Regions from separate parts of the Streptomyces sp. NPDC021080 genome, predicted to be linked through region 3. Evidence: riboswitches for the same ligand, from Rfam matches in the RefSeq annotation. Region 3 holds a riboswitch; each other region holds the start of a gene.
The links. A riboswitch is a leader RNA that binds a small molecule or an ion and turns the genes downstream of it on or off. The one in region 3 is predicted to bind S-adenosylmethionine.
Positions count from the first base shown of each region.

Region 1: it holds a riboswitch for S-adenosylmethionine, as region 3 does, so the genes downstream of both, thrC (threonine synthase) here and ACH4S8_RS19455 (aminotransferase class V-fold PLP-dependent enzyme) in region 3, are expected to answer to the same signal.
Region 2: it holds a riboswitch for S-adenosylmethionine, as region 3 does, so the genes downstream of both, ACH4S8_RS42195 (ABC transporter substrate-binding protein) here and ACH4S8_RS19455 (aminotransferase class V-fold PLP-dependent enzyme) in region 3, are expected to answer to the same signal.

Region 1 is NZ_JBIRQM010000008.1:138,369-147,713, forward strand. It holds gene ACH4S8_RS21175 (trehalose-6-phosphate synthase) at 1-8, opposite strand, end outside; gene ACH4S8_RS21180 (glucosyl-3-phosphoglycerate synthase) at 87-1,031, opposite strand; SAM riboswitch class I at 1,236-1,392, shown strand; gene thrC (threonine synthase) at 1,410-2,708, shown strand; gene ACH4S8_RS21190 (MoaD/ThiS family protein) at 2,705-2,980, shown strand; gene ACH4S8_RS21195 (cold-shock protein) at 3,423-3,626, shown strand; gene groL (chaperonin GroEL) at 3,952-5,574, shown strand; gene ACH4S8_RS21205 (NADH:flavin oxidoreductase) at 5,873-6,994, shown strand; gene ACH4S8_RS21210 (DUF397 domain-containing protein) at 7,084-7,302, opposite strand; gene ACH4S8_RS21215 (helix-turn-helix domain-containing protein) at 7,283-8,125, opposite strand; gene ACH4S8_RS21220 (hypothetical protein) at 8,247-8,453, shown strand; gene ACH4S8_RS21225 (hypothetical protein) at 8,484-9,071, opposite strand; gene ACH4S8_RS21230 (PTS transporter subunit EIIC) at 9,106-9,345, opposite strand, start outside.
Region 2 is NZ_JBIRQM010000030.1:14,802-24,146, forward strand. It holds gene ACH4S8_RS42180 (dipeptide ABC transporter ATP-binding protein) at 1-1,183, opposite strand, end outside; gene ACH4S8_RS42185 (ABC transporter permease) at 1,176-2,147, opposite strand; gene ACH4S8_RS42190 (ABC transporter permease) at 2,151-3,245, opposite strand; gene ACH4S8_RS42195 (ABC transporter substrate-binding protein) at 3,242-4,876, opposite strand; SAM riboswitch class IV at 5,113-5,222, opposite strand; gene ACH4S8_RS42200 (LLM class flavin-dependent oxidoreductase) at 5,439-6,275, shown strand; gene ACH4S8_RS42205 (nucleoside deaminase) at 6,397-6,876, shown strand; gene ACH4S8_RS42210 (cupin domain-containing protein) at 6,951-7,403, opposite strand; gene ACH4S8_RS42215 (MFS transporter) at 7,541-8,806, opposite strand; gene ACH4S8_RS42220 (ATP-grasp domain-containing protein) at 8,815-9,345, opposite strand, start outside.
Region 3 is NZ_JBIRQM010000007.1:261,133-270,477, reverse strand. It holds gene ACH4S8_RS19485 (hypothetical protein) at 1-286, opposite strand, end outside; gene ACH4S8_RS19480 (heme-copper oxidase subunit III) at 489-1,109, shown strand; gene ACH4S8_RS19475 (c-type cytochrome) at 1,174-1,983, shown strand; gene ACH4S8_RS19470 (Rieske 2Fe-2S domain-containing protein) at 1,980-3,056, shown strand; gene ACH4S8_RS19465 (cytochrome bc complex cytochrome b subunit) at 3,053-4,693, shown strand; gene trpD (anthranilate phosphoribosyltransferase) at 4,864-5,928, shown strand; SAM riboswitch class IV at 6,014-6,130, shown strand; gene ACH4S8_RS19455 (aminotransferase class V-fold PLP-dependent enzyme) at 6,318-7,679, shown strand; gene ACH4S8_RS19450 (Lrp/AsnC ligand binding domain-containing protein) at 7,719-8,000, opposite strand; gene ACH4S8_RS19445 (rhomboid family intramembrane serine protease) at 8,043-8,798, opposite strand; gene ACH4S8_RS19440 (hypothetical protein) at 8,954-9,193, shown strand; gene ACH4S8_RS19435 (NYN domain-containing protein) at 9,229-9,345, shown strand, end outside.

The sequences.
Region 1 (9,345 bases), on a different contig from region 3:
GAAGCCATGCCTCGAAACCTAGCCCCGTGTCGAAACGCTCAAACGCGCTCTTCGGCCGTATGCGATCGTCGGCCGTCGGCGCCGGACTACGCGGCCTTGCGTGTCTGGTACTCGGAGATTTCGCTCATCGGCGGCCTTTCCTCGGTGTCCACCGAGTACGTGCGCGGCCGGAAACCGTCCCGGTCGCGTTCGAACTGGGTGAGGGAGGGGCGGATCAGATGGCCGCGCGCGAGCCGGAGTTGCGCGGTGCGGTAGATCGCGGCGGCCATGCGGCCGAGTGCCTGGCCGTCCTGGTGGCGGTGCTTGCGCACGCCGACGTCGACCTGGGCGAGGGCGTCCAGGCCCACCAGGTGCAGGGCGTCGACGAGCATGCCCAGCTCGACGCCGTAGCCGACGGGGAAGGGGAGCTGCTCGAGCAGCGAGCGGCGGGCCGCGTACTCGCCGCCGAGCGGCTGGACGAAGCCCGCGAGCTGCGGCCAGTGCATGTTCAGCAGGGGGCGGGCCATCAGCTCGGTGACCCGGCCGCCCTGTCCGCCGCCACCGGCCATCGGGCGGTCGTACATGGCCTTGACCAGGTCGACGCCGGGCTCGGTGAGCAGCGGGCCCACGATGCCGGAGACGAAGTCGGACGAGAACTCCTTGAGGTCCGCGTCGACGAAGCAGACGATGTCCCCGCTCGTCACGAGCAGCGACCGCCACAGCACCTCGCCCTTGCCGGGCACGGCCGGGATCCGTGGGAGGATGTCGTCGCGGTGCACGACACGCGCGCCGGCGGCGGCGGCGACCGCGGCGGTGCGGTCGCTCGAACCGGAGTCGACGACGACGATCTCGTCGACGAGGGGCACCTGCTGCATCAGGTCGTGGCGGATGATCGAGACGATCTCGCCGACCGTCTCCTCCTCGTTGAGCGCGGGCAGCACGACGCTGACCGTCGACCCGGTCACGCGTTTGGCTGCCATGAGCTTGTGGAGCGGGCGGTCGGTCACGGACCAGGAGCGTGTGCTCAGCCAGCTTTCGACTTCTCTCAGCACCGTCTGCGGCTCCTCACTGTCTGATCACACGCTCTCATCGGCGTGCCCGCTGCGGCCAGCGGCAGATCGATTGGCTCGTCTCGCGGTTCGGACGACTATCTCAACTGTCCAGGCCTTCGGTTACAGTCTTGAACAACGCGCATGACCATCGCATGTCCTGGATCGTCGGCGCGTATCGTGTTCAACAGTTCAACAATCAAATACCGCTCATCCAGAGGGGCAGAGGGATACGGCCCGATGAAGCCCCGGCAACCCTCCAGCCGGTCTCGTACCGATCGATGTCGATCGCGTCGCGAGGCTCCCGGCTAGGGAAGGTGCCAAATCCGTCTCACGGCGAAGTGCGCCGTGAGGAAGATGAGGAGAAAGGGCCTCGCCTCCATGGCTGCGCAGACAGTTGCAAGCACCACGAACTCCGCCGACTCGGTGGACCTCGGCCCGGCCGCGGCGCTTTCCTGCCGCGAGTGCGGACACCGCGTCCCGCTCGGCCCGGTCTTCGCCTGCGAGGAGTGTTTCGGCCCGCTCGAGATCGCCTACGACTTCTCGGCCTACGACGCCGAAGAACTCCGCAAGCGCATCGAAGCGGGACCCGCGAACATCTGGCGCTACGCGCCGCTGCTGCCCGTCCCCGCGGACGTGGCGGACAAGCCGAACATCAACCCCGGCTGGACCAAGCTCGTCCAGGCCGACAACCTGGCCCGCGAGCTGGGTGTCGACGCCGGAAAGCTCTTCGTCAAGGACGACTCCGGCAACCCGACGCACTCCTTCAAGGACCGCGTCGTCGCCCAGGCCCTCGAAGCGGCCCGCGCCTTCGGATTCACCACCCTCTCCTGCTCCTCCACCGGCAACCTCGCCGGAGCGGTGGGCGCCGCGGCGGCCCGCGCCGGTCTGCGTTCCTGCGTGTTCATCCCGCACGACCTGGAGCAGGGCAAGGTCGTCATGGCCGCGGTCTACGGCGGCGAGCTCGTCGGCATCGAGGGCAACTACGACGACGTGAACCGTTTCTGCTCCGAGCTGATCGGCGACCCGGCGGGCGAGGGCTGGGGCTTCGTCAACGTCAACCTGCGGCCGTACTACGCCGAGGGCTCCAAGACGCTGGCGTACGAGATCTGCGAGCAGCTCGGCTGGAAGCTGCCCGACCAGCTCGTCGTGCCGATCGCCTCCGGCTCCCAGCTCACGAAGATCGACAAGGGTCTGCAGGAGCTGATCAAGCTCGGGCTCGTCGAGGACAAGCCGTACAAGATCTTCGGCGCCCAGGCCGAGGGCTGCTCCCCGGTCTCCGTCGCCTACAAGGCCGGCCACGACGTCGTACGGCCGCAGAAGCCGGACACCATCGCCAAGTCGCTCGCGATCGGCAACCCGGCGGACGGACCGTACGTGCTGGACATCGCGCGGCGCACCGGCGGGGCCGTGGAGGACGTGAACGACGACCAGATCGTGGACGCGATCAAGCTGCTGGCCCGCACCGAGGGCATCTTCGCGGAGACCGCCGGCGGTGTGACCGTCGGCGTGACCCGCAAGCTGATCGAGAACGGTCTCCTCGACCCGACGCTGACCACCGTCGTGCTGAACACCGGCGACGGCCTCAAGACCCTGGACGCGGTGGCCTCCGACACCGGGCTGACCGCGACCATCCGCCCGAACCTCGACTCCTTCCGAGAGGCTGGCCTCGCATCATGAGCGTCAACGTCCGCATCCCCACCATCCTGCGCACCTACACCGGTGGCGCCGCCGAGGTGAAGGCCGAGGGCGCGACCCTCGCCGAGGTCATCGGTGACCTGGAGAAGAACCACACGGGCATCGCCGCGCGCGTCCTGGACGACCAGGGCAAGCTGCGCCGCTTCGTGAACGTGTACGTCAACGACGACGACGTGCGCTTCGAGCAGGGGCTGGAGACGGCGACCCCGGCAGGGTCCGGCGTCTCGATCATTCCGGCCGTCGCCGGAGGCTGATCGTTACCCTCGGTAATGCCGAACACAGTGCGTTCACAGAATTGCCCCCTCCGTGAGACAAACGGAGGGGGCAATTCTATTGGATTGAACGCGCTAGAGTTGGGGAAGTCGCTCCGATTTGGATGTTGGTTTCATGCCGGACGCATATGAGTGGCTGTTCGGCGGGCGACAAGAAGTAGCCAAAGTAGCTCACCTATTTGGGCATTTTATGGCAATTGCGGGGTCCGACTTGCCCTGGATCCGTGCGTATCCTCCGCATATCAATGATCGGCCATGCCCAGAATTCTCGTCCGATTGACCTGTTGCAGAGGGCAGTTGGACAGATACATTCAGCCGCGGTCGACGCGTTCCGGCGCACACCCCCAACCGTTTGGGGGGTGAGGTCTGACCCGGATCCGCGAAGTGTGGATCTGTGCAAGGGCCAGTAATAGGGGAGTTAGGCATGGCTCAGGGCACCGTCAAGTGGTTCAACGCGGAGAAGGGGTACGGCTTCATCGCGGTCGACGGTGGTGCGGACGTCTTCGTGCACTACAGCGCGATTCAGATGGACGGCTACCGCACCCTTGAAGAGGGTCAGCGAGTGGAGTTCGAGATCTCGCAGGGCCAGAAGGGTCCGCAGGCGGACATGGTCAAACTCGCCGTCTGATCCGGGCGCGAACGACCACCGACTCACTCACGCACGAGGGGCTCGCATCCCACCGGGGATGCGAGCCCCTCGTGCGTTCCGGGCCGGGCCTTGCCTCTTGTCGAGGGTCGCTCGGCGTGCCGGTTTTGCCGAGAGGCGCTTGCACTCGCAGGGGTCGAGTGCTAATCATTGCGTTAGCACTCTCCGAGTGAGAGTGACAGAACTTGGATCGGGCCGGCGAGGTCCACGGGCCTGTGGGGCAAGGAACCACAGGGTTCGAGGGCCGTCCGTCGCGGGCGCGGGCGCGATCCGGAGCAATCCACCCCGTCCGGGAGGACCACTTCACATGGCCAAGATCATCGCGTTCGACGAGGAGGCACGGCGCGGCCTCGAGCGCGGCATGAACCAGCTCGCGGACGCCGTCAAGGTGACGCTCGGCCCCAAGGGCCGCAACGTCGTCCTCGAGAAGAAGTGGGGCGCCCCCACGATCACCAACGATGGTGTCTCCATCGCCAAGGAGATCGAGCTCGAGGACCCGTACGAGAAGATCGGCGCCGAGCTGGTCAAGGAAGTCGCCAAGAAGACGGACGACGTCGCCGGTGACGGTACGACCACCGCGACCGTTCTCGCCCAGGCGCTCGTCCGCGAGGGTCTGCGCAACGTCGCCGCCGGCGCCAACCCGATGGCCCTCAAGCGCGGTATCGAGAAGGCCGTCGAGGCCGTCTCCGGTGCCCTGCTGGAGCAGGCGAAGGATGTCGAGACCAAGGAGCAGATCGCTTCGACGGCCTCCATCTCCGCCGCCGACACCCAGATCGGCGAGCTCATCGCCGAGGCGATGGACAAGGTCGGCAAGGAAGGCGTCATCACCGTCGAGGAGTCCCAGACCTTCGGTCTGGAGCTGGAGCTCACCGAGGGTATGCGCTTCGACAAGGGCTACATCTCGGCGTACTTCGCCACCGACATGGAGCGTATGGAGGCCGTCCTCGACGACCCGTACATCCTGATCGCGAACTCCAAGATCGCGAACGTGAAGGACCTGCTCCCGCTCCTGGAGAAGGTCATGCAGTCGGGCAAGCCGCTGCTGATCATCGCCGAGGACGTCGAGGGCGAGGCCCTGTCGACCCTGGTCGTCAACAAGATCCGTGGCACCTTCAAGTCCGTCGCCGTCAAGGCCCCGGGCTTCGGTGACCGCCGCAAGGCCATGCTCGGCGACATCGCCATCCTCACGGGCGGCGAGGTCATCTCCGAGGAGGTCGGCCTCAAGCTGGAGAACGCGGGTCTGGACCTGCTGGGCCGCGCCCGCAAGGTCGTCATCACCAAGGACGAGACCACGATCGTCGACGGCTCCGGCTCCGCCGACCAGGTCGCCGGCCGTGTGAACCAGATCCGTGCCGAGATCGAGAACTCGGACTCGGACTACGACCGCGAGAAGCTCCAGGAGCGTCTGGCGAAGCTGGCCGGCGGCGTGGCCGTCATCAAGGCCGGTGCCGCCACCGAGGTCGAGCTCAAGGAGCGCAAGCACCGCATCGAGGACGCCGTTCGCAACGCGAAGGCGGCCGTCGAGGAGGGCATCGTCGCCGGTGGTGGCGTGGCCCTGCTCCAGGCTTCCTCGGTCTTCGAGAAGCTCGAGCTCACGGGTGACGAGGCGACCGGCGCCAACGCCGTGCGCCTGGCCCTGGAGGCCCCGCTCAAGCAGATCGCCGTCAACGGTGGTCTCGAGGGTGGCGTCATCGTCGAGAAGGTGCGCAACCTGCCCGTCGGCCACGGCCTGAACGCCGCGACCGGTGAGTACGTCGACATGATCGCCGAAGGCATCATCGACCCGGCGAAGGTGACGCGCTCTGCCCTGCAGAACGCCGCCTCCATCGCCGCGCTGTTCCTCACCACCGAGGCCGTCATCGCCGACAAGCCGGAGAAGGCCTCGGCCCCGGCCGGCGGCGGCATGCCGGGCGGTGACATGGACTTCTGATCGACCCCGGTCGATCAACGTCCTGACGTTCCGAGGGCGGCACCTTCCCGAGAGGGAGGGTGCCGCCCTCGGGCGTTCTCCGGCCAGCCCCGGCCCGTCCCGGCGCCGCAGGGGAGTGCGGCGGGCCCCGGCCGGCGTGGCCCGGATCACAGGAGCCGGTGCGGGAACGGCGGAATGCGGGGCCCGGTACGACGGTTGAGGCTGAAGAGCAGTTGATGCACGTGCACATACCGCATGGAATCTCCTGCCTCGCAGACCGCTCGACGTCATACCGACCACCTCTTCGAGGAGCCCCCACGTGACCGCTGACGCCGCGTCCCGCGCAGCCGAGATCCTGTCCCGTCCCGTCTCCATCAACGGCCTGACCGTCCCGAACCGGATCGCCATGGCCCCGATGACCCGGATGTTCTCGCCGGGCGGTGTGCCGGGCGAGGACGTGGTCGGCTACTACTCCCGCCGCGCCGCCGCGGGCGTGGGCCTCATCGTGACCGAGGGCACGTACGTCGGCCACGACTCGGCCGGACAGAGCAACGAGGTGCCGCGCTTCCACGGCGAGGACCAGCTGGCCGGATGGGCGAAGGTCGCCGACGCGGTACATGCGGCGGGCGGCACGATCGTCCCGCAGCTGTGGCACATAGGCATGGTCCGCAAGGCGGGCGAGCCCCCGTTCGCGGACGCTCCGCCGGTCGGCCCCTCCGGCCTCTACAAGGAGGGCGCCGAGGTCACCGGCAGGAGCATGACCCGGCAGGACCTCGACGACGTCATCGAGGCCTTCGCCAAGGCCGCCGCGGACGCCGAGCGCATCGGCTTCGACGGTGTCGAACTGCACGGCGCCCACGGCTACCTGCTCGACCAGTTCCTGTGGTCCGGCACCAACCGGCGCGAGGACGCGTACGGCGGCGACCCGGTGGCCCGTACGAAGTTCGCGGCGGAGATCGTCGCCGCGGTGCGGGCGGCCGTCTCGCCCGAGTTCCCCGTCATCTTCCGCTACTCGCAGTGGAAGCAGCAGGCCTACGACGCCCGGATCGCCGAGACCCCGGAGGAGCTGGAGGCGATCCTCGCCCCGCTCGCCGCGGCCGGAGTGGACTCCTTCCACGCCTCCACGCGCCGCTACTGGGTGCCCGAGTTCGACGGCTCCGACCTCAACCTCGCCGGCTGGACGAAGAAGCTGACGGGCAAGCCCACCATCACCGTCGGCTCGGTCGGCCTGGACGGCGACTTCATCAAGGCGTTCGTCGGCGAGGGCTCCCCGGTCAAGGGCATCGACGACCTCCTCGACCGCATGGAGCGCGACGAGTTCGACCTCGTCGCCGTCGGCCGCGCGCTGCTCCAGGACCCGGAGTGGGCGGCAAAGGTCCTGGCCGGACGCTACGACGAGCTGGCTCCGTACGACGCGGCGGCGCTGGGCACGCTCAGCTGACCGCTTTGACTTCCTGGTGACAGGGAGAACGGGGGAGGGAGGGCGCCCGCGGTGACACGGGCGCCCTCCCTTTTTTGCGCTCTCCCCGGTCAGCCGGTGGTGCCGAGGTGCCCGACGAAGGCCCCCCAGGCGGCGGCGCCGAATCCGATCACGGGCCCGGGGTTCTTGGAGTCCCGGACGGGAACGAGGTGGCCTTCGCGGCCTTCGCCGAGGGCGACTTCCAGGCAGTCGCCGCCGTCGCCTGCGCTGTAGGTCGACTTGCGCCAGGTGCGCGAACTCGGCTCGCGATCAGTGGTGTTGGTCTCCATGCTCGTAAGCATGGGCCACCGACTCGATCAGAGCCAGGGAAGCCTGTGGCGAAAGCGCCGCCGCCTGCAGGAGGCTGAACGTCAGGCCGTGGCGAGCCACCGTTGCCGGATCGTCCACCAGCTTGCCCATGTCGATGCCTTCGATGAAGCAGAGCGGGGGAGCGTCCGCGAATTCCATCAGCTTCAGGGAGCCGCCCATCGCGGCATGGGCGCCGGCGGCGAACGGCAGGACCTGCATGATGATCCGGCAGCGGTGTACAAGGTCGGCCGTGTGGCGGAGGGCCGCTGCCATGGCTGCCGCCCCGCCGACTGGTCGGCGGATTGCTGCCTCGTCCAGAACCACCCACAACAACGGGGTTGTTGGATCGGCCAGGAGACGGGCGCGTTCCATACGGGTGGCCACCAACTCCTCGATGTCCGCGTCGGAGGCCATCGGCCGGTAGGTACGGAACAGGGCAGCGGCGTACGCCGGAGTCTGCAGCAGGCCCGGGATGAGCAGCGGAAGGTAGTGCCTGATCGCCGTGGCAGCCGCCTCCAGCTCCGCCGCCTCCACGAAGTGGTCCGGGTACTTCGACCTGGCCAGGGCCCTGTAGTTGCGCTCGAAGAAGCCCTTCGTGCCGAGGATCTCGTCTATCTGGACGGCGTATTCGAGCTGCAGGCGCCGCGTGCCCGACTCCAGCTGGCCGATGAAGGAACCGCTGACGAAGAGGGGTTCGCCCAGTTCGGACTGGCTGAGGCCGGCTCTCTCGCGGGCGTGCCGCAGCTCGGCGCCGATCATCGCGCGGGGGGAGGAGGCCGGGTCGAGGGCCTTGGGGTTGGGCATGGCGACTTCCCGTCCAACAGGCTGGGTTGTTGGAGCGCAGACTCTGGCCAGGGTACGGATCTGCCGATCACTCTGGGTGGTGAACAGGAATACTCAGCGTGGAGGGATCGGTGAGATGGAGATGGCGTCGGGCGAGGAGTACGCGATCGACGTGCGGGACGGGCGGCTCGGTCAGGTGATGGGGCGCGAGGGCGGCCTCGTACAGCTGCGGCCGCCGGGCGGGGGCGTCGAGTGGGACTGTCCGCCCGAGGCCCTCGGGGAGGCGCCGCCGGGTGAGGTGCTGCGGGCCCGGGTGCGGCGGATCAACGCGGAGGGGCGCCTGCCGTGACCGTCCCCGGGGCCCGTCCGGACCGCCGGCCTAGAGGTTGCCCATCGGCTCGATGTCGACCTTGACCGGCGTGCCCCAGATGCGCAGCACCTCGTAGTCGGTGAACTCGTGGACGAGGCGGTAGGCCATGCCGGGGCGGGGGGCCCGGCGTTCCGCGGCGAGGTAGCGCTCGGCTTCCTGGCGGTCGCGGCGGGGGGTGCCGCACAGGAGCCACGTCTGGCCGTTCCAGACCTCCGGGAGCCAGCGCTGCTGGGGCTGGGGGCGGTCGCCGCGGACTCCGTAGCGGGACATCGTGCGGTCGGGCAGCTCGTCCGGGGCGGGCGTCCGGCCGTGTCCGTACGCGTCGTTGACCTCGGTGCGGCGGGCGGTGCGGCGGCGGGTCTCGCACAGCAGACAGCGGTCCGGGGCGCTCTCGTCCACCGGGCCGCTGGGATGCTCGGCACAGCGGGTGGTCGGCTTGGCCGTCGTCACCGTCTCGTCGAGCAGGTCCAGGGCCCGCTTCAGGTCCGCCTTGACCTCGTGCAGCTTGGCGTCGGGGGTGTCGGCGTTCAGTGCGTCGCCGTGCTCCCCGAGCAGCCGCAGGGCGCGGCCGAGGGCGGTCAGCTGTGCGTGGTTCATGCCCCCAGCCTCGCACGCGCCACCGACAGCGCGGCTATACGGCGGTCCGTTCCGCCCGGTGGGCCGGTGACGCGCCGTCGAGGTCGCTGCCGAGGTCGCCGTCGAGACCGTCCGCCCGGACGCCGCCGAGGCCGAAGAAGTAGGTGGCCGCGAACCCGACGACGTACCCGGTCAGCAGGCCGCCCGCGTAGACCGCCGCGGTGAAGGCGAGGCCCCGGTTGCCGGACAGCAGCGGGAACAGGGCCAGACCGGAGGGGCCGATGGCCGTCGAGCC
Region 2 (9,345 bases), on a different contig from region 3:
TGGCCGCGGGGTCCTGGAAGACGTAGCCGATGTGGCCCGACCGGCTACGGGCGCGTCGTCTAGTTGTCAACGGCGTTCCGAAGACGTCGAGTTCACCGCCGGTCACGGGCGTCAGGCCGGCGATGGCCCGACCGATGGTGGTCTTGCCGCTGCCGCTCTCCCCCACCAGTGCGAGCACCTCGCCCGGCTCGATCGTGAAGCTCACGCCGTCGACCGCCCGGAAGCCCTTCCTCCCCAGCCTCCCCGGGTGGTCCACGACCAGTCCGGCGGCCCGTACGACCGGCGGCGCGGCGGATCCCGGGTGGTTCGCGACCGGTCCGGTGGCCTGTCGGACCGGCGGCAGGTTGTTCGCGAGGGCCGTCCGCGCACCGTCTCCCGTGCCGAACACCGGTACGGCGGCGAGCAGTTCCCGGGTACGGGCATGGTGTGGCTGTGCGAACAGCGTGCGGACCGGGGCCTGTTCGACCACCTCGCCCTCACTCATCACCGCCACCCGGTCCGCCAGGTCGGCGACCACGCCCATGTTGTGGGTGATGAGGAGCACGGCGGTGCCGAAGTCGGTGCGGCAGCGGTGCAGCAGTTCCAGGATCTCCGCCTGGACGGTGACGTCCAGTGCTGTGGTGGGCTCGTCCGCCACGATGAGCCCGGTTCCGAGGGCGAGGGCCATGGCGATGACGGCCCGTTGCTTCTGACCGCCGGACAACTGGTGCGGGTAGTGGTCCACGCGCGTGGCCGGGTCCGGGATGCCGACCTTGCCGAGCCAGTCGACGGCCACGGCGCGGCGTTCGGCCCGGTTGCCGCCGTGGCCGTGGGCGCGCAGTCCCTCGGCGAGCTGCCAGCCGATGGTGAAGACCGGGTTCAGGGCCGTGGACGGTTCCTGGAACACCATCGCGGCGCGTGTGCCGCGCAGTTCGCGCAGACGGGCGGGGGACGCGCCGAGCACGTCCTCGACCGGGTCGGTGGTGCCGTCGCCGAGCAGCACTCGGCCCTGGGCCGTCGCGGTGGCGGGCAGCAGGCCGAGGACCGACCTGGCGGTCACGGTCTTGCCGCTGCCGCTCTCGCCGACCAGGGCCAGCACCTCCCCGGGAGCGACGGCGAGGCTCACCCCCTTCACCGCGGGGGCCGGACCGGAATCGGTGGCGAAGGTGACCCGTAGGTCCTCGATGCGCAGCAGGTCAGTCATCGTCCGTGCCACCGTCCTTGGCCGTGGGGACCCTCGCCGCGCCCCGCCGCCGAAGCCGGGGGTCGGCCAGGTCGGTGAGGCTCTCGCCGAGCAGGGTGGTGCCGAGCACGGTGAGCACGATGGCCAGGCCGGGCGGGATTGCGGTCCACCACAGCCCCGAAGTGACGTCGGCCACCGAGCGGTTGAGGTCGTATCCCCATTCGGCTGCCGAGTTGGGCTCGATGCCGAAGCCGAGGAAGCCGAGCCCGGCGAGGGTGAGGATGGCCTCGGAGGCGTTGATGGTGAGGATCAGTGGGAGGGTGCGCAGCGAGTTGCGCAGCACGTGCCGGACCATGATCCGCCAGGTTCCGGTGCCGATCACGCGGGCCGCGTCCACGAAGGGTTCCGCTTTCACCCGGATCACCTCGGCCCGTACGACACGGAAGTACTGCGGTACGAAGGCCACGGCGACCGAGCAGGCCGCCGCGCCGAGGCCTCCGACGAGACTCGACCGGCCGCCGCTGATCACGATCGACATGACGATGGCGAGCAGCAGCGGTGGGAACGCGTAGAGTGCGTCGGCCAGCCCGACCAGTGACCGGTCCAGGCGGCCGCCGAGGTATCCGGAGGCCAGCCCCAGGACGGTGCCCGGGATCACCGACAGCGACAGAGCCGCGAGAATGATCTCCAGGGCGGTCCTGGCGCCCCACAGCGTGCGGGACAGCACGTCGTACCCCGCGATGGTGGTGCCGAGCGGATGCGCTCCGCTGGGGTGCTGCTGTGATCCGAACAGCCCCGATCCGTCCTGGAGTTGGGCGTAGCCGTACGGGGCGAGCAGCGGGCCGGCCAGGGCCGCGAGGACGAACAGTGCCGTCAGGACCGTGCCGGTGAGCAGCATGGCGCGCTGCACCGCGCCGCCGGTGCTCAGCCGCTCGCGCAGGCGTGCCGACAGCCGCGTCCGCCGGTGGAGGAGAATCTGGGCCACGGCTCAGTACCTCACTCGGGGATCGATGAGGGCCGCGACGATGTCGACGAGGAAGTTCGTCACCGCCACGACGACGGCGAACAGGGCCACGATGCCCTGCACGGCGGGGAAGTCACGGACCGTCAGGTAGTGGGCGAGTTCATAGCCGAGCCCCTTCCACTCGAAGGTGGTCTCCGTGAGCACCGCTCCGCCGAGCAGACCGGCGACCTGGAGTCCGAGGACGGTGACGACGGGGATCAGGGCGGGCCGGGCGGCGTGCCGGGTGACCAGGCGAAGGGGTGCCACACCACGGGATCTGGCGGCGTCCACGTAGTCGGCGGAGAGGGTGCCGATCAGGTTGGTGCGGACCAGCCTCAGGACGATGCCGGCGACGAGCAGGCCCAGCGCCAGCGCGGGCAGTGCCGCGTGCTTCAGGACGTCGGTGACGGCCCTCCCGTCGCCGCTGCGCAGGGCGTCGACGAGGTAGAACCCCGTCGTGCTGGTCTGGTCCTGGAGGAAGAGCTGGACGTCGGTGCTCGCCCGGCCGGACGCGGGAAGCCAGCCGAGCCGGATCGCGAAGACCAGTTTCAGCAGCAGTCCCGCGAAGAACACGGGGGTGGCGTAGGTCAGGACGGCGAACAGCCGCAGCACCGCGTCGGGCGCGCGGTCCCGGTGGACGGCCGCCACCATGCCCAGGGGGACACCCACCAGGAGGGCCACGACGAGTGCGTCGAAGGCGAGTTCTGCGGTGGCGGCGCCGTAGGTGCCCAGTACGTGTGTCACCGGCTGGTTGTCGGTGACGGTGTGCCCGAAGTCCCCGGTGGCCAGGGACTTCAGGTAGTCGAGGTATTGGGTGAGCAACGGCCGGTCGTAGCCTGCCTGGTGCAGCTTGGCCTGAAGCTGGTCCGGGGTGAGGCGGTCGCCGAAGGCGGCGCTGATCGGGTCGCCGGTGGCGCGCATCAGGAAGAAGACGAGGCTGACCAGGATGAGCACGGTGGGGACGATGAGGAGGAAGCGGACCACCAGGTAGCGGGTGAGTCCGTACCCCGCGGCGCCGCCGGCCGGGGCGGTGGCGTCGGCCGGAGCGGCGTCGGGGATCTCCTGGGTCGGGGTGCTCACTTCTTCGCGAGCCCGGCCCAGCGGAACTGGTACGCGCTGCTCAGTTCGTCGGGTACACCGCTGACGTCGCTACGGGTGACGATCGCGGTCGAGCCCTGGAGCAGCGGCAGCAGGGGTACCGAGGCCGCGGCCTTGTCCTGTGCCCGCTTCAGCAGTTCGGTGCGCTCGGTCGTGTCGGTCTCCGTCTCCTCCTTCTTGATCAGTTCGCGGACGGCGGGGTCGGAGTAGTCGTTGGCGACCCAGCTGTTGGCGGAGTAGAAGGGCGAGAGGTAGTTGTCCGCGTCCAGATAGTCGGCGTACCAGCCCAACTGGTAGAGCGGGTAGAGGTGCTTGACGCGGTCCTTGCCGTACTGGGTCCACTCGGTGGACTGGAGGTTCACCGTGAACAGTCCTGTGGCTTCGAGCTGGGTCTTGAGGAGCGCGTACTCGTCGGCCGAGGAGGAACCGTAGTGGTCGCTGTTGTACTGGAGGTTGAGCGTGACCGGGGTGGTCACCTTCGCCGCTTTGAGACGCGCGGCGGCGGCGGCCTTGTCCGGGCCGCCCTTCTCGTCGCCGTAGAGCGACTTGAAGGAGGCGGTGGCGCCGGTGAGTCCGTCGGGCACGGAGGTGTACAGCGGCTGATAGCTGTTCTTGTAGACCTGTCGGGCGAGTTGGGCCCGGTCGACGGAGTCGGCGACGGCCTGCCGCACGGCCAGCGCCTTGGCCTTGTCGGGCTTCTTGGTCCTGGTGCCGTACGGCTGGGTCCTGAAGTCGAAGACGATGTAGCGGATGCCGTTGCCCGAGCCGGTGTGGACCTTGACGTCCTTCTTCGTGGACAGGTCGTCGAGGTCGGCGGTGGTGAGGGTGCGGTAGACGGCGTCGACGGTGCCCTGCTGGACGTCGAGCTTCAGGTTGCTCGCGTCGGTGTAGTACTTCAGCTGGATGTTCCGGGTCCGCGCGGCGCCCAGAGCGCCGCCGTAGGCGCTGTTGGCGGTGAAGGAGACCAGTGAGTTCTTGTCGTAACTGCGCACGCCGTAGGGGCCGTTCCAGGGTTTGCCCGCGACGATCGCCTTGTCGTCCAGGATCTTGTCCGGGGGGAAGACCTGCTCGTCGACGATGTAGCCCGCGGCGGTGGACAGCACCTGGGGAAACAGTGTGTCGTCGGCCGACTTGAGGGTGAAGACGACCTTGTCCGGTGCCGGGGCGGCGACGGAGTCGAGGTCGTACAGGAGGGAGGAGGGGCCGTTCTCGTCGGCGATCCTCACCGTGCGGTCGAAGCTGAACTTGACGTCGGAGGACGTCAGTCGGTGACCGTTGGCAAACCTCAGGTCTTTCTTCAGCGTGACGGTGTACTCCTTGGGACCGGTCGGCTCGATCCCCTTCGCCAGGTCCGGGGAGACCTTCGTGGCGCCGTTCTTGACGCTGAGCAGGGTCGCGTAGACCTCGCTCTCGATGGTGCCGGAGCCCGCGTCCCAGGAGCCCGCCGGGTCCAGGGCGGTCACCTGGTCGGTCGTGCCGACGGTGATCGCCGCCTCCCCGGTCCCGGTGGAACTCCTGCTGCTCGTGCAGCCGGTCAGGGCCGCCAGGAACACCGTGCCGAGGGATATCGCGCCGAGGGCCCGGAGGGGTCTGGTGGTGTTGTGCTGCGCCATGGCTGGTCTCTGCTTCCGCGTGAGTGGGTGCGCGAAGGGGCCGCGGCAGGCAGGGGCGAGCCGGGCGCACGCTGTCGCGTGAAGGGTGGGGACGGGAGGAGCGTGAAGAACAAGTGGGTCAGCGGTGACAGAGACAGCTGCACACCAGCAGCAGATCCACATGGCGCCGGGAGCACAGCACGAGGCCGGTTGCCACGCCGTCCTCCCCAGGGGTGTCGCCGGCCGTCGGGCCGGTGGGAACGCACTTGCAGAACAGAAACATCCGCCGAGCCTTCACCTGGGGCACCCCACTGCGCCGAGGGTTGCCATCCGGCCAGCCAGGGCTTGATCACCGGAACTCGTAGCTCGCGCTCACCGTAGATCTCCGGTCGGAGGAACGACAAGTTCTGCTCGCGACAAGCAATATGATCGCAATCTGACGTTCCATCAGATTGCAATCATATTGCACGGGAACGGACCTCCTTCGTGCGGGAGCGAAAGAGGCCCGCAAAACCACGAAATGCGGCGGGAGGGCGCCGGAACCAACCACCCGACGGGGGCGCCCAGTTGCTAGTGTTGAACCATGCAGATAGGCGTTAACGTCCCGAATTTCGGACCTGGCACCAATCCGGAAACCCTCGCCCGCTGGGCCAAGACGGTGGAAGGTCTCGGCTTCGACCTATTGATGGTCTCCGACCATGTGGCGATCACACCGGATGTCGCGAAACAGTATCCCGCCCCGTTCTACGATCCTTTTACGACGCTCTCCTGGCTCGCCGGTTTAACGACCCGGGTCAAACTGGGCACCACGGTTCTCATCGCGCCCTACCGGCATCCTCTGCTGGTCGCCAGAATGGCGGCCAACCTGGATCAGCTCTCCGGCGGGCGGCTCGTCCTCGGCGTCGGTGTCGGCTGGGCCCGGGAGGAATTCGCGGCGCTCGGCGTCCCCTTCGAACGGCGGGGCGCACTGACCGACGAATATCTGAACACCCTGAGAACCGCGTGGGCCGACGAGGCCGACTACGGGAGCGGGCGGATTCCGGTCTGGATCGGCGGCAACAGCGACGCGGGGCTGCGCCGGGCGGCCCGGCTCGGTCTGCCGTGGCATCCACTGCGGTTCACCATGCCGTGGTTCCGTGACGCGCTGGACCGTCTGGGGAACATCGCGGCCGAACTCGGGCAGCCGGCACCCGAATCGGCGCCCCGCATCCTTCTCCGGCTCACGGACAAGCCGGTCGACCATCCCGATCGCCGCGCCGGCGAAGGCACCCTCGACCAAGTCCTGCAGGACATCGAGCAGTTGCGCCTCTCGGGCGCCACCACGGTGGTCCTCGACCCCTACAACGGCGACCCGGACGAGACCCTCAGGCCCGAAGTGGCATGGCAGGCGCTGGCCACCGTGGCCGCGAACCTGGCATAGCCCCACACCCCACAGAGACGGAGCCACAGTGACCCTCGACGACCGCGGCCCGCACCACAACGGCAGCGACAGCACCGACCACGGCGAAACCGGCCCTTCCTCCGCCGTCAGCGAAGCCGACCTGGTCCATCTCCGCCGCTGCGTGGACCTGGCGGCCGAGGCGGTGGACGCCGGCGACTGGCCGTTCGGCTCCCTGCTGGCCGACGCGGACGGCAAGGTCCTTGCCGAGGACCGCAATCGCGAGTCCAGCACCGGGGACCCCACCCGGCATCCGGAGTTCGAACTCGCCCGCTGGGCCGCGACCCACCTCGACCCCGAGGAACGGGCCACGGCCACCGTGTACACCTCGGGCGAGCACTGCCCGATGTGCGCGGCCGCGCACGGGTGGGTCGGACTGGGCCGCATCGTGTACGCGAGTTCCTCCCGCCAGGCACGGGACTGGAAGGCCGAATGGGGTGTGCCCGTCACCTCGCCCCTGAGCCCCTTGTCCATCCGGGACGTCGTACCCGGCCTGGAGATCGCCGGGCCGGTCCCGGAACTGGCCCAGCAGGTGAAGGAATTGCACCTGCGCTTCCGGAGCGGGATCGACGCGGCCGGCTGAGAAGGCCGAAGACACCCGGGCCCGGCAGCGTGACTCGCTGCCGGGCCCGGGGTGTGTGCGGACGATCGCGCGGATCAGACCATGAACTGGTCGTACTTCGCCATGTGTTCCTGAAGTTCCTCCAGGCTCGGGTTGCGGCCGCCCGCCGTGAGGCGCCCCAGACCGCGGAAATAGTCCTCGCGGTCGTAGATCGGGTAGAACATGATCAGCAGGGTGGCGTCCTCCTTGCCCCGGTTCGTGAAACCGTGCGGCTCGCCCTTGGGCACGTAGGCGAAAGCACCCGGCTCACCCACCACCTTGCGGTCGCCGATGGTGAACTCGATCTCACCGCGCACCACGTAGAACATCTCCGTGGACTTCTTGTGCACATGCGGACTGGCGCCGCTGGCTTCGGGAGCCATGTGATGCTCGAAGAATCCGAACTCCCCGTCGGAGTCCGGTGTGGTGAGCTTGAGATACGTCCTCTTCGTGTCCCGGATGTCGACGAACTCTCCCCCGCCCGGCGGCACGTACAGCGGAACAGACACTTTCTCTCCTTGGGTGTTGTCGATTCGGGTGCTGCCGAATCAAGTGGTCTCGAATCAGGTGGTGTTGCATCGGGTGGTACTGCATCGGGTCGTGGTGCATCGGGTGGTTTCGACGGCCGGCTCGTACGGCCGACGCGTCAGGTGGCCTCGGCCAGGCTCGGATCCTGCTGCGGTCGCCGCGCCGCCTGCGCCTGTGCCCACCGGCCGATCGCGGGAGCCGCGAGGCCGCTCGCGGCGAACAGCGCGGCCAGTGCCACCCATCCCGTGGTGCCGGCCGTGACGACCAGGCTGACCACGATCGGTGCCGCGATCTGCTGCACGGCCACCCCGAGCCAGAATACCGAGAGGTAGACGCCCTCCTGGCCGGGCACCGCGAGCAGATACGAGCCGCCCCAGCCTCCGGCGGACTGCCACAACTCGCCGCCCGTCAGCGCGATCATGGCCAGCAACAGCGCGCCGACCGCCAGGACGACCGGCAGTCCCGGTGCCGTGACGAGCAGCAGACAGCACACCGCGAGGGAGAGACCGGCGCGTACCAGAGCACGTGCCGCGCCCTGGATGTCGTCGGTGCCCCGGCTCGCGCGCACCTGGAGGAGCACCGCCAGTACGGTGTTGACCGCGACGAGCGGGGAGATCAGCGCGGCCGAGACGTTCGTGTGCCCCACGATCCACAGCGGTATCCCGATGCTCAACAGCGTCATGTGCATGGTGAGAACCGCGTTGATCCCGGCGAACGAGAGGAACGAGCCGTCGCGCAGCACATTCACCGAGAACCTCCGCCGAAGGTTCCCCGTCGGCGCGTTGAGCAGCGGCAGCCGGGACGCCAGGGTCGCGAGCACCGCGAACGAGGCGGCGTTGAGCAGGAGGATCACGCCGTAGCCGGTTCGGGTGTCGATCAGCAGCCCGACACCGCCCAGCAGGGCGCCGACGGTGAAGCCGACGTTGCGCATCGACCGGAGGATCGCGACGACCTTGACCCGTTCCGTGGTCGGCACCGCCTGCCCGACCAGGGCCTGCTCCATCGGCGCCGCCGCCTTGTCGACGAGGCCGAGCAGGCACACCACGGTCAGGAACTGCCAGAGGTTTTGGACGAACGGATACACCACGAAGCAGACGGAGCGCCACAGGCTCACCCCGACCAGGACCTTCTTCGGGCCGATGCGGTCGGCCAGGATCCCGATGGGGATCGCCGTGCCGAGGGCGATGGCGGCGGACAGCCCCAGGCCGAAGCCGAGGTTGTGCTCGGACAGGTGGACCGACCTGGTGACGAAGGGGACGGACACGGCCAGGAAGGCGCCGGTTCCGACCGCGTCGATCATCGCCATCACGGCCAGCCGTCTGCCGACCGGACCGCCGGGCACGGATCCGCGCAGTCCGCGGACGCGCTGCCACAGAGCAGACATCTGATCCCTCACTCGGTTGCGATACGGATGGCGGCGACGGCGTCCAGGACGTGCCGGTGTGCGGTGTCCGCGTCCGGCCCGGTGGCGATGACGTGCCCGGCCCGGTCCCATGAGGACGCCCAGGGCCGTACCTCCTGGCCCGCCTCGACGTCCACCTCCACGGCCCGTACGCCGGGCAGTGTCTTCGCGGAGTCCTGTCCGGCGACCCCGGTCACCGTGCCCGGCCCTGCGGCCAGGAAGCGGATCGACGCGGTCCGGCTCGAGGTTCGGGGCAGCTCGACAGGGCGGCCGGCCAGCAGGTCGATGAGGGTCAGCCTGATCGTGGTGTCGTAGGCCAGGTCGACGAGGTCGATCAGATGGTCGCCGGGGCAGCGGCCGGCGCATTCGACCAGCGTCGGTCCGGACTCGGTGAGGATCCACTCGGCGTGCAGGATGCCGGTCCCGAAGCCGACGGCCGCGATCAGCGCCCGCAGGGCCGTCCCGAACGCGGTCCGGGTGTCTGGGTCCAGCGGCGCGGGCAGCAGATGGCCGAGCTCGAC
Region 3 (9,345 bases):
CGTCCTGCGGACGGCCGATGAGCACCAGCACGGGCGGGCAGTTGAAGATCTCGTCCTTGATCTGCCGGCACACCCCCATGCCGCCCATCGGCACCGCCTCGCCGTCCAGCACGCAGACGTCGATGCCGCCCTTGTCGAGCTCCTTGACGACGGCGGCCGGCGTCGCGCACTCGATGAACTCGACGAGGGGAGAGTCCGGGGCGGGCCTGCGCCCGGTGGCGAGCCGCACCTGTGCGCGGGTGTTGGAGTCGTCGCTGTAGACCAGCACCGTGGCGGTCGGCTGCATTCTTCCTCCGAGACGTCAGCGTCGTACGGACAGCGTGCGCATCGGGCTGATCGTCCCCGCCCGATGCGCGGATGCTACTCCCTTGAACACCTCGTCAACACCGGTTCGGACACGGCTTCGATGGTCCATACGGGCTGGGCACACCCGGTCAACACCCCGAACGGCACCCCCCGGCGTGAGGGCGGGATAAGCGACCGACATAATGTCGGTCGTGGCGACAGCAACGACAGTAGAAACCGGGCACGCGCACCCGTCGGTCAATCGGCCGAACCTCACCAGCGTCGGAACCATCATCTGGTTGAGTTCCGAGCTGATGTTCTTCGCGGCCCTCTTCGCGATGTACTTCACCCTGCGATCGGTGACCGGGCCGGATCACTGGAAGGAAATGGCGTCCAGCCTGAACCTTCCGTTCTCGGCGACGAACACCACGATCCTGGTGCTCTCCTCCCTGACCTGCCAGCTCGGCGTGTTCGCCGCCGAGCGCGGGGACGTGAAGAAGCTCCGGATGTGGTTCATCGTCACCTTCGTCATGGGTGCGATCTTCATCGGCGGTCAGGTCTTCGAGTACACCGAACTGGTCACGAAGGACGGGCTCTCGCTCTCCTCCGACCCGTACGGCTCGGTGTTCTACCTGACCACCGGCTTCCACGGACTGCATGTGACGGGCGGACTCATCGCCTTCCTGCTGGTCCTCGGTCGCACCTACGCGGCTCGGAGGTTCACTCACGAGCAGGCGACCGCCGCCATCGTCGTGTCCTACTACTGGCACTTCGTCGATGTCGTCTGGATCGGCCTTTTCGCCACGATCTACCTGATCAAGTAATCGGGCCCACCGCCCGAAACATCCAGAAGCACCGACGCAGAAGATCCTGACACCGGGGTAATCCGTGAAAAAGCTCTCCGCACGACGACGCCATCCGCTGGCGGCGGTCGTCGTCCTACTCCTCGCGCTGGCGGCCACCGGGGGGCTGTACGCCGCGTTCGCACCCGCGGGCAAGGCGCAGGCCGATGAAACCGCCCAGTCCCTCGGTATCACCGAGGGCAAAAAGCTGTACTCCGTGGGCTGCGCAAGCTGCCACGGATCCGGCGGTCAGGGCAGCTCCGACGGTCCGAGCCTGGTGGGTGTGGGCGCCGCGGCGGTCGACTTCCAGGTCGGCACCGGCCGCATGCCGGCCCAGCAGCCGGGCGCTCAGATCCCGCGCAAGAAGGTCATCTACACGCAGGCCGAGATCGACCAGCTCGCGGCCTACATCGCCTCGCTCGGCGCCGGCCCCGCGATCCCGACCAAGAACCAGGTCAGCCCCGGGGGCGCGGACATCGCCAAGGGCGGTGAACTCTTCCGCACCAACTGCGCCCAGTGCCACAACTTCACCGGCAAGGGCGGCGCGCTGACGCACGGCAAGTTCGCGCCGAGCCTGGAGGGTGTCGACCCGAAGCACATCTACGAGGCCATGCAGACGGGCCCGCAGAACATGCCGTCCTTCCCCGACACCACGCTGACGGAGAAGAACAAGCAGGACATCATCGCGTACCTCGACGCGGTCAACGGTGACAACACCGAGAGCAACGGCGGACTCGAACTGGGCGGCCTCGGGCCGGTCAGCGAGGGCCTGTTCGGCTGGGTCTTCGGTCTCGGAACCCTGATCGCCGTCGCCGTCTGGGTCGCCGCTCGGACCGCAAAGGCCAAGAAGTCATGAGTAGCCAAGAGATTCCAGAAGAGAACGTGCCCGCCGAGCGGGCCTCCGACGACCACGCCGGTCACGGTCACGGTCCGGTAGCCGTCGCGGACGAGCAGAACCCGTTCGCGGACCCGGGGCTGCCGCCCCACGAGCACCGCATCCAGGACATCGACGAGCGGGCCGCCAAGCGGTCCGAGCGCCTGGTCGCCATGCTGTTCGTGCTGTCGATGGTTGCCACCGTCGGCTTCATCGCCTCGTACGTGGCGATCCCGAACGACAAGTCGATCTTCGTGTTCCCGCTCGGCCACATCAGCGCGATGAACTTCTCGCTGGGCATGTGCCTCGGCGTGGCGCTGTTCTCGATCGGCGCGGGCGCGGTCCACTGGGCCCGCACCCTGATGTCCGACGTGGAGGTCGCCGACGAGCGTCACCCGATCGAGGCGGCGCCCGACGTCAAGGCCAAGGTCCTGGCCGACTTCAAGCAGGGTGCCAAGGAGTCCGCGCTCGGACGCCGCAAGCTGATCCGCAACACGATGTTCGGCGCGCTGGCCCTGTTCCCGCTCTCCGGCGTCATGCTGCTGCGCGACCTCGGTCCGCTGCCCGGCACGAAGCTGCGCCACACCCTGTGGTCCAAGGGCAAGCTCCTCGTCAACATGAACACGAACGAGCCGCTGCGTCCCTCGGACGTGGCCGTCGGTTCGCTCACCTTCGTCAAGCCCGAGGGCCTGGAGACGGAGGACGAGGACTTCCAGAAGGAGATCGCCAAGGCGGCCCTGATGATCATCCGGCTCCAGCCGGAGGACATCAAGGACAAGCAGGAACTCGAGTGGTCCTACCAGGGCATCGTGGCGTACTCGAAGATCTGCACCCACGTCGGCTGCCCGATCTCCCTGTACGAGCAGCAGACGCACCACGCGCTGTGCCCGTGCCACCAGTCCACCTTCGACCTCTCCGACGGTGCCCGAGTCATCTTCGGCCCGGCCGGTCACGCCCTGCCGCAGCTGCAGATCGGCGTGAACGCTGAGGGCTACCTCGAAGCGCTCAGCGACTTCCAGGAGCCCGTCGGTCCTGCATTCTGGGAGCGCGGATGAGCACTACCACCACCTCCGACTCGCGCCCCTCGCGCGAGAAGGCGCCCGCCGGTGAGCGGGTCGCCGACTGGGCCGACGGCCGCCTCGGGATCTACTCCCTGGCCAAGTCCAACATGCGCAAGATCTTCCCCGACCACTGGTCGTTCATGTTGGGTGAGGTCTGCCTCTACAGCTTCATCATCATCATCCTCACGGGTGTGTACCTGACGCTGTTCTTCCACCCGTCGATGAACGAGGTGGTCTACAACGGCAGCTACGTCCCGCTGCAGGGCCAGCTGATGTCCGAGGCGTTCAACTCGACCATGCACATCTCCTTCGATGTGCGCGGTGGTCTGCTGATCCGTCAGATCCACCACTGGGCCGCGCTGATCTTCCTCGCCGGCATGTTCGTGCACATGATGCGCGTGTTCTTCACGGGTGCGTTCCGCAAGCCCCGTGAGATCAACTGGGTCTTCGGATTCCTGCTGTTCGTCCTCGGCATGTTCACCGGCTTCACCGGTTACTCGCTCCCGGACGACCTGCTCTCCGGCACCGGTGTCCGCTTCATGGAGGGCGCGGTCCTGTCCGTGCCGATCGTCGGCACGTACCTGTCGTTCTTCCTGTTCGGCGGCGAGTTCCCGGGCGGCGACTTCGTGGCCCGCTTCTACGCGGTGCACGTGCTGCTGCTGCCGGGCATCATGCTCGGCCTGGTCGTCGGCCACCTGATCCTGGTCTTCTACCACAAGCACACGCAGTTCGCGGGCCCCGGCAAGACGAACAACAACGTCGTCGGCATGCCGCTGCTGCCGGTCTACATGGCCAAGGCCGGAGGCTTCTTCTTCCTGGTCTTCGGCGTCATCGCGGCCATCGCGGCGATCGCCTCGATCAACCCGATCTGGGCCATGGGTCCGTACCGTCCGGACATGGTGTCCACGGGCGCCCAGCCCGACTGGTACATGGGCTTCTCCGAGGGCCTGATCCGTGTCATGCCGGGCTGGGAGATCAACCTCTGGGGCCACACGCTCGTCCTGGGCGTGTTCATCCCGCTGGTGATCTTCCCGCTGGTCCTGGTCGCCATCGCGGTCTACCCGTTCATCGAGTCCTGGGTCACCGGCGACAAGCGCGAGCACCACATCCTGGACCGCCCGCGCAACGTCCCGACCCGGACCGCGTTCGGTGCCGCCTGGATCAGCTGGTACTTCGTCCTGCTCGTCGGCGGCGGCAACGACATCTGGGCCACGCACTTCCACCTGGCGATCAACTCGATCACCTGGTTCGTGCGGATCGCCTTCTTCGTCGTGCCGGTGCTCACCTTCCTCGCCACCAAGCGGATCTGCCTCGGCCTCCAGCGCCGGGACCGGGACAAGGTGCTGCACGGCCGTGAGTCGGGCATCATCAAGCGCCTGCCGCACGGTGAGTTCATCGAGGTCCACGAGCCGCTCAGCCAGGACGCGCTGCACACGCTCACCGCGCACGAGCAGTACAAGCCGCTCGAGATCGGCCCGACGGTCGACGAGAACGGTGTCGAGCGCAAGGTCTCGGGCGCGCAGAAGCTGCGCGCCAAGATGAGCGAGGGCTTCTACGGCGAGGAGGGCCAGATCCCCAAGCCCACCGTCGAGGAGTACAAGGAGATCGCGAGCGGCCACGGCCACCACTGATCCCCGGCTGTTCGCCACGGCTGGAGCCCCGTCCATGACATGGACGGGGCTCTTTGCCGTCCCCCGGGCTGGATAGGGTGGACTCACCCGGTGGTGCGGGGCGATCCACCCCGCGTCACCCACGACCCGTGTCACCCGCGACCGCGTGACCCACGAACCCAGGAGCGACCATGAGCGCTGTGAACCCCGCTGGAGGCGACACCGCGGCGGGCCGTTCCTGGCCCGCGGTACTGAACGGACTGCTCGAAGGCCGCGACCAGAGCGCGGACGACACGGCCTGGGCGATGGACCGCATCATGCGCGGCGAGGCGACCGACGCGCAGATCGCCGGATTCGTGGTGGCACTGCGGGCCAAGGGCGAGACCGTCCAGGAGATCACCGGACTCGTCCGGGCGATGTACGAGCACGCCAACGTGATCGAGGTGCCCGGACGCACCGTCGACATCGTCGGAACGGGCGGCGACGGCGCGAAGACCGTCAACATCTCCACGATGTCCTCGATCGTGGTGGCCGGGACCGGCGCCAAGGTGGTCAAGCACGGGAACCGGGCCGCGTCCTCGGCGTCCGGCTCGTCGGACGTCCTGGAGAAGCTCGGCGTCAACCTCCAGCTGCCGGTGAAGCGGGTGGCCGAGGTGGCCGAGGAGGCCGGGATCACCTTCTGCTTCGCGGTCAAGTTCCACCCGGCGCTGCGTCATGTGGCGGCGGCGCGCGGCCAGTTGGGGATCCGGACCACGTTCAACGTGCTCGGACCGCTGACCAACCCGGCGCGGGTGAAGGCCCAGGCGGTCGGCGTCGCCGATCCCCGGATGGCGCCGATCGTGGCGGGTGTGTTCGCCGAGCGCGGCAACTCCTCGCTGGTCTTCCGCGGCGACGACGGCCTCGACGAGCTGACGACCACCGGGGGCTCCCACGTCTGGGTGGTCCGCGACGGCAAGGTCACCGAGGAGCGCTTCGACCCGCGTGACGTCGGCCTCGACGTCGTCCCGGTGGAGGCCCTGCGCGGCGCCGACGCCTCGTACAACGCGGAGGTCGCCCGGCGCCTGCTGGACGGCGAGAAGGGGCCCGTACGGGACGCGGTCCTGCTGAACTCGGCGGCGGCCCTGGTGGCCCTGTCGCCGACCGGCGCGCCGCTCGCCGGCCAGCTCCGCGACCAGATGGAGAAGGCCGCCGAGGCGATCGACTCCGGCGCCGCGAAGCGCACGCTGGAGCGCTGGGTGGCCGCCAGCAACGCCTGACCGACGCGAGACCCCGCGCGGGACGCGGTCCACGATCCGGACTGCGTCTTGCGCGGGGAAGATCCTCTGGCAAGATGCTGTACCAGGTCATGAGTGACAGCCATCAGGCCCCGGCCGGCTGTCCGGCAACCCTCCGTCCGTGGCGGGGTGCCCCGGGTGAAGACCAGGTCGTAGGCAGCGAGGCCTACGGCAAGCGCGGACCCCTCCCGCTCTCCGGGCGGACCACCAGGGGTCCTGGTCGTTCGAGGGAGCCTTCTGTGAGCAAGCGAATGCGCTAGGGCGCCGAGCCCCGCCTCCGCACACCCTTTTCACCCTTCTCCCGCGCTGAGCGACGCCTTTTGGCGGCCGGCTCCCGCGGTGATCCCGCCTGCCTCTCACAGGAGCTCGCCATGTCTGTCTCCGTCGTTGCCGCCGACTCGTCCGTTTGTGCCCCTCTGCCGGTTCTGGGCCGGGATGTCACCGTCCCGCTCGTCACCGGCGGCGAGGTGACCTACGCGGCCCTCGACTACGCCGCCAGCGCGCCCGCCCTCCAGCGGGTGTGGGACGACGTCGCCGCGTACGCGCCGTACTACGGCAGCGTCCACCGGGGCGCCGGCTACCTCTCGCAGCTGTCCACCGACCTCTTCGAGAACGCCCGCAGGACCGTCGCGGAGTTCCTCGACTGCCGCGCCGGTGACCAGGTGGTCTTCACCCGCTCCACCACCGACTCGCTGAACCTGCTCGCCGCGGCTCTTCCCGCCGACTGCCAGGTCTTCGTCTTCGAGACCGAGCACCACGCCTCGCTGCTGCCCTGGCGCGACGCCCGGGTGACGTACCTGAACGCCCCGCGCACCCCCGCCGAGGCCGTCGACACCCTGGAGCGCGCCCTCGCCGCCCGAGACCCCTACGGACCGGCCCTGGTCTGCGTCACCGGCGCCTCGAACGTCACCGGTGAACTGTGGCCGGTGCGGGAGCTGGCCGCCGCCGCGCACGCCCACGGCGCCCGCATCGTCCTCGACGCCGCGCAGCTCGCCCCGCACCACCCCGTCTCGGTCCAGGACCTCGACGTCGACTGGGTCGCCTTCTCCGGGCACAAGCTGTACGCGCCCTTCGGCTCCGGCGTCCTCGCGGGCCGCTCCGACTGGCTGCGCGCGGCCGACCCCTACCTCGCGGGCGGCGGCGCCAGCCGCAGGGTCACCCGGCGCGCGGACGGCGGGGTGGACGTGGAGTGGCACGACAGCGCCGCCCGGCACGAGGCCGGCTCGCCGAACGTCATCGGCGCCTACTCGATCGCGTCGGCCTGCAAGGCGCTCACCGAGGAGGGCTTCGACCGGCTCGTCACCCGCGAGCAGCACCTGATCCGTACCGTCCGCGCGGGCCTCGCCGAGGTCCCCGAGGTCCGGGTCCTGTCCCTCTTCGGCGACGACGCCCCGCGGGTCGGCGTCATCTCCTTCGTCGTCGAGGGCTGGAACAGCTCGCACTTCGCGGCCGCGCTCTCCGCCGAGTACGGCATCGGGGTGCGCGACGGCCTCTTCTGCGCCCACCCGCTGGTCCGCACGCTGCTCGGCAGCGCGCCCGAGACCCAGGGGGAGTGCGGCGCCCCCGAGGCGGCCCCGGGCGAGAAGTCCCTCAACGCGATCCGCGTCAGCTTCGGGGCCGGCACCCCCGACGAGCACGTCGAGCGGTTCGTCCGCGCGGTGCGCGAGCTCGTCAGGGACGGCGCGCGCTGGCAGTACCGCACCGAGGACGGCCGCTGCGTCCCCGCGGTCTGACACCCGCGATCCGCTCGCCCGGAGGCGGCGCCGCGTCGGTCAGGAGTCGAGACCGATCGCGAACGCCGCCTCCAGGTCGTGCTGGGAGTAGGTACGGAACGCCACGTGCGTGTCCGTCGCCTCGACCCCCGGGATCTTGCTGATCTTGCCGGGGATGACGTCCGCGAGATCGTCGTGGGCCTTGACCCGGACCATCGCGATCAGGTCGTAGGTACCGGTGACGGAGAAGACCTCGCTGACGCTCTCCAGCGACGCGATCGACTCGGCGATCTCGGGGATCCGGTCCACGCTGGTCTTGATGAGGACGATCGCGGTGATCACGGCTGGTTCTCTCCCTAGGGGGCCGCTGCTGGGGATCTCACCCTACTCGCGGTCCACCCGGCCCGGCCGCTCCACCGGGGGCCCCGGCGGCACCCCCGCGGCGGGCACGGCGGCCGGGCGGTGGCGGAACCGCGCCCACGCGTAGACGAAACCCAGGGAGAAGCCCACGAGGTGGGCCAGGTAGGCGACCCCGGGGCCCGAGCTGCTGCGGCCCGCCGCCATCCACTGCAGGGTGAACCAGAACGGCAGCACCACCCAGGCCGGGAACCGCAGCGGCAGGAAGAACAGGAACGGGAAGAGACTGGTCACCCGGGCCCTGGGGAACAGGTACAGGAACGCGCCGAGCACCGCGGAGATCGCCCCGGAGGCCCCGACCAGGGACTGCTGCGAGGTCGCGTTGGCGGCGGCGTAACCGAGCAGGGCCAGATATCCGCAGCCCAGGTAGAAGAGGGCGAACTCCAGATGACCCATGCGTTCCTCGGTCATCAGCCCGAAGACGTAGAAGAAGAGCATGTTGCCCAGGAGATGGAGCCAGCTGCCGTGGATGAACAGGGCGGTCGCCGGGGTGAGGACCTCGCCCGGGGCCCCGCCGAACAGACCGGTCGGCACCACGCCCCAGCGGCGGAAGTACGCCCGCTGGGCGACCAGCAGCCCGTCCCCGGTGCCGTACGCGGGATCCAGGCCCGAGGCGGGTCCGATCACGAAGATCAGACAGCACAGGACGATCAGTCCGTACGTCACCGGCGCCGGCCGGTCCCGCAGCGCCCTGCCGACCGTCGTACTCCAATTGCCGATCATGGTGCAGAGCATGACGTAACCGCACCGATGCGCACAGACCGCCTCGCCGCCGTGGACAGCCGAGCGTCGGGTACCCGCCAGGCCGTAGGGTTACGAGCCATAAGTGCCGGGAGGCCGGCATCGGACGGACACTAGTTAAGGAAAGCGGCTGCCCTATGACAGTTCCCCTGCCCGACGCCAAGACCCGTTGGCGCTGCACACTCTGCGGCAACCTCACGCGGTTCGACGTGACCCGCTCGTCGAAGGTCGTCGAGTATGTACACCTCGACCTGGCCGGTGAGCCCAAGGTCGAGGAGCGTGAGGTGGTCAGTGAGACCATCGAGTCGGTGCGGTGCCGTTGGTGCAACGCGGTGGATCAGGTCGAACTCGTGGACAGGCCGGGCGCCGGCTCCTGACGGAGCGGGCCCCGCACGGATATTGGGGTGAACGGATGGTGGAGACCGCAGGCGGGGAGCCGGACGACGGCACCGCCGAGGTGCTCGACCGTCCGCTGCCCGACGGCGTGCGCAGGCGCGTCGTGCAGATCGTCTCGGACGGCTTCGGCGGG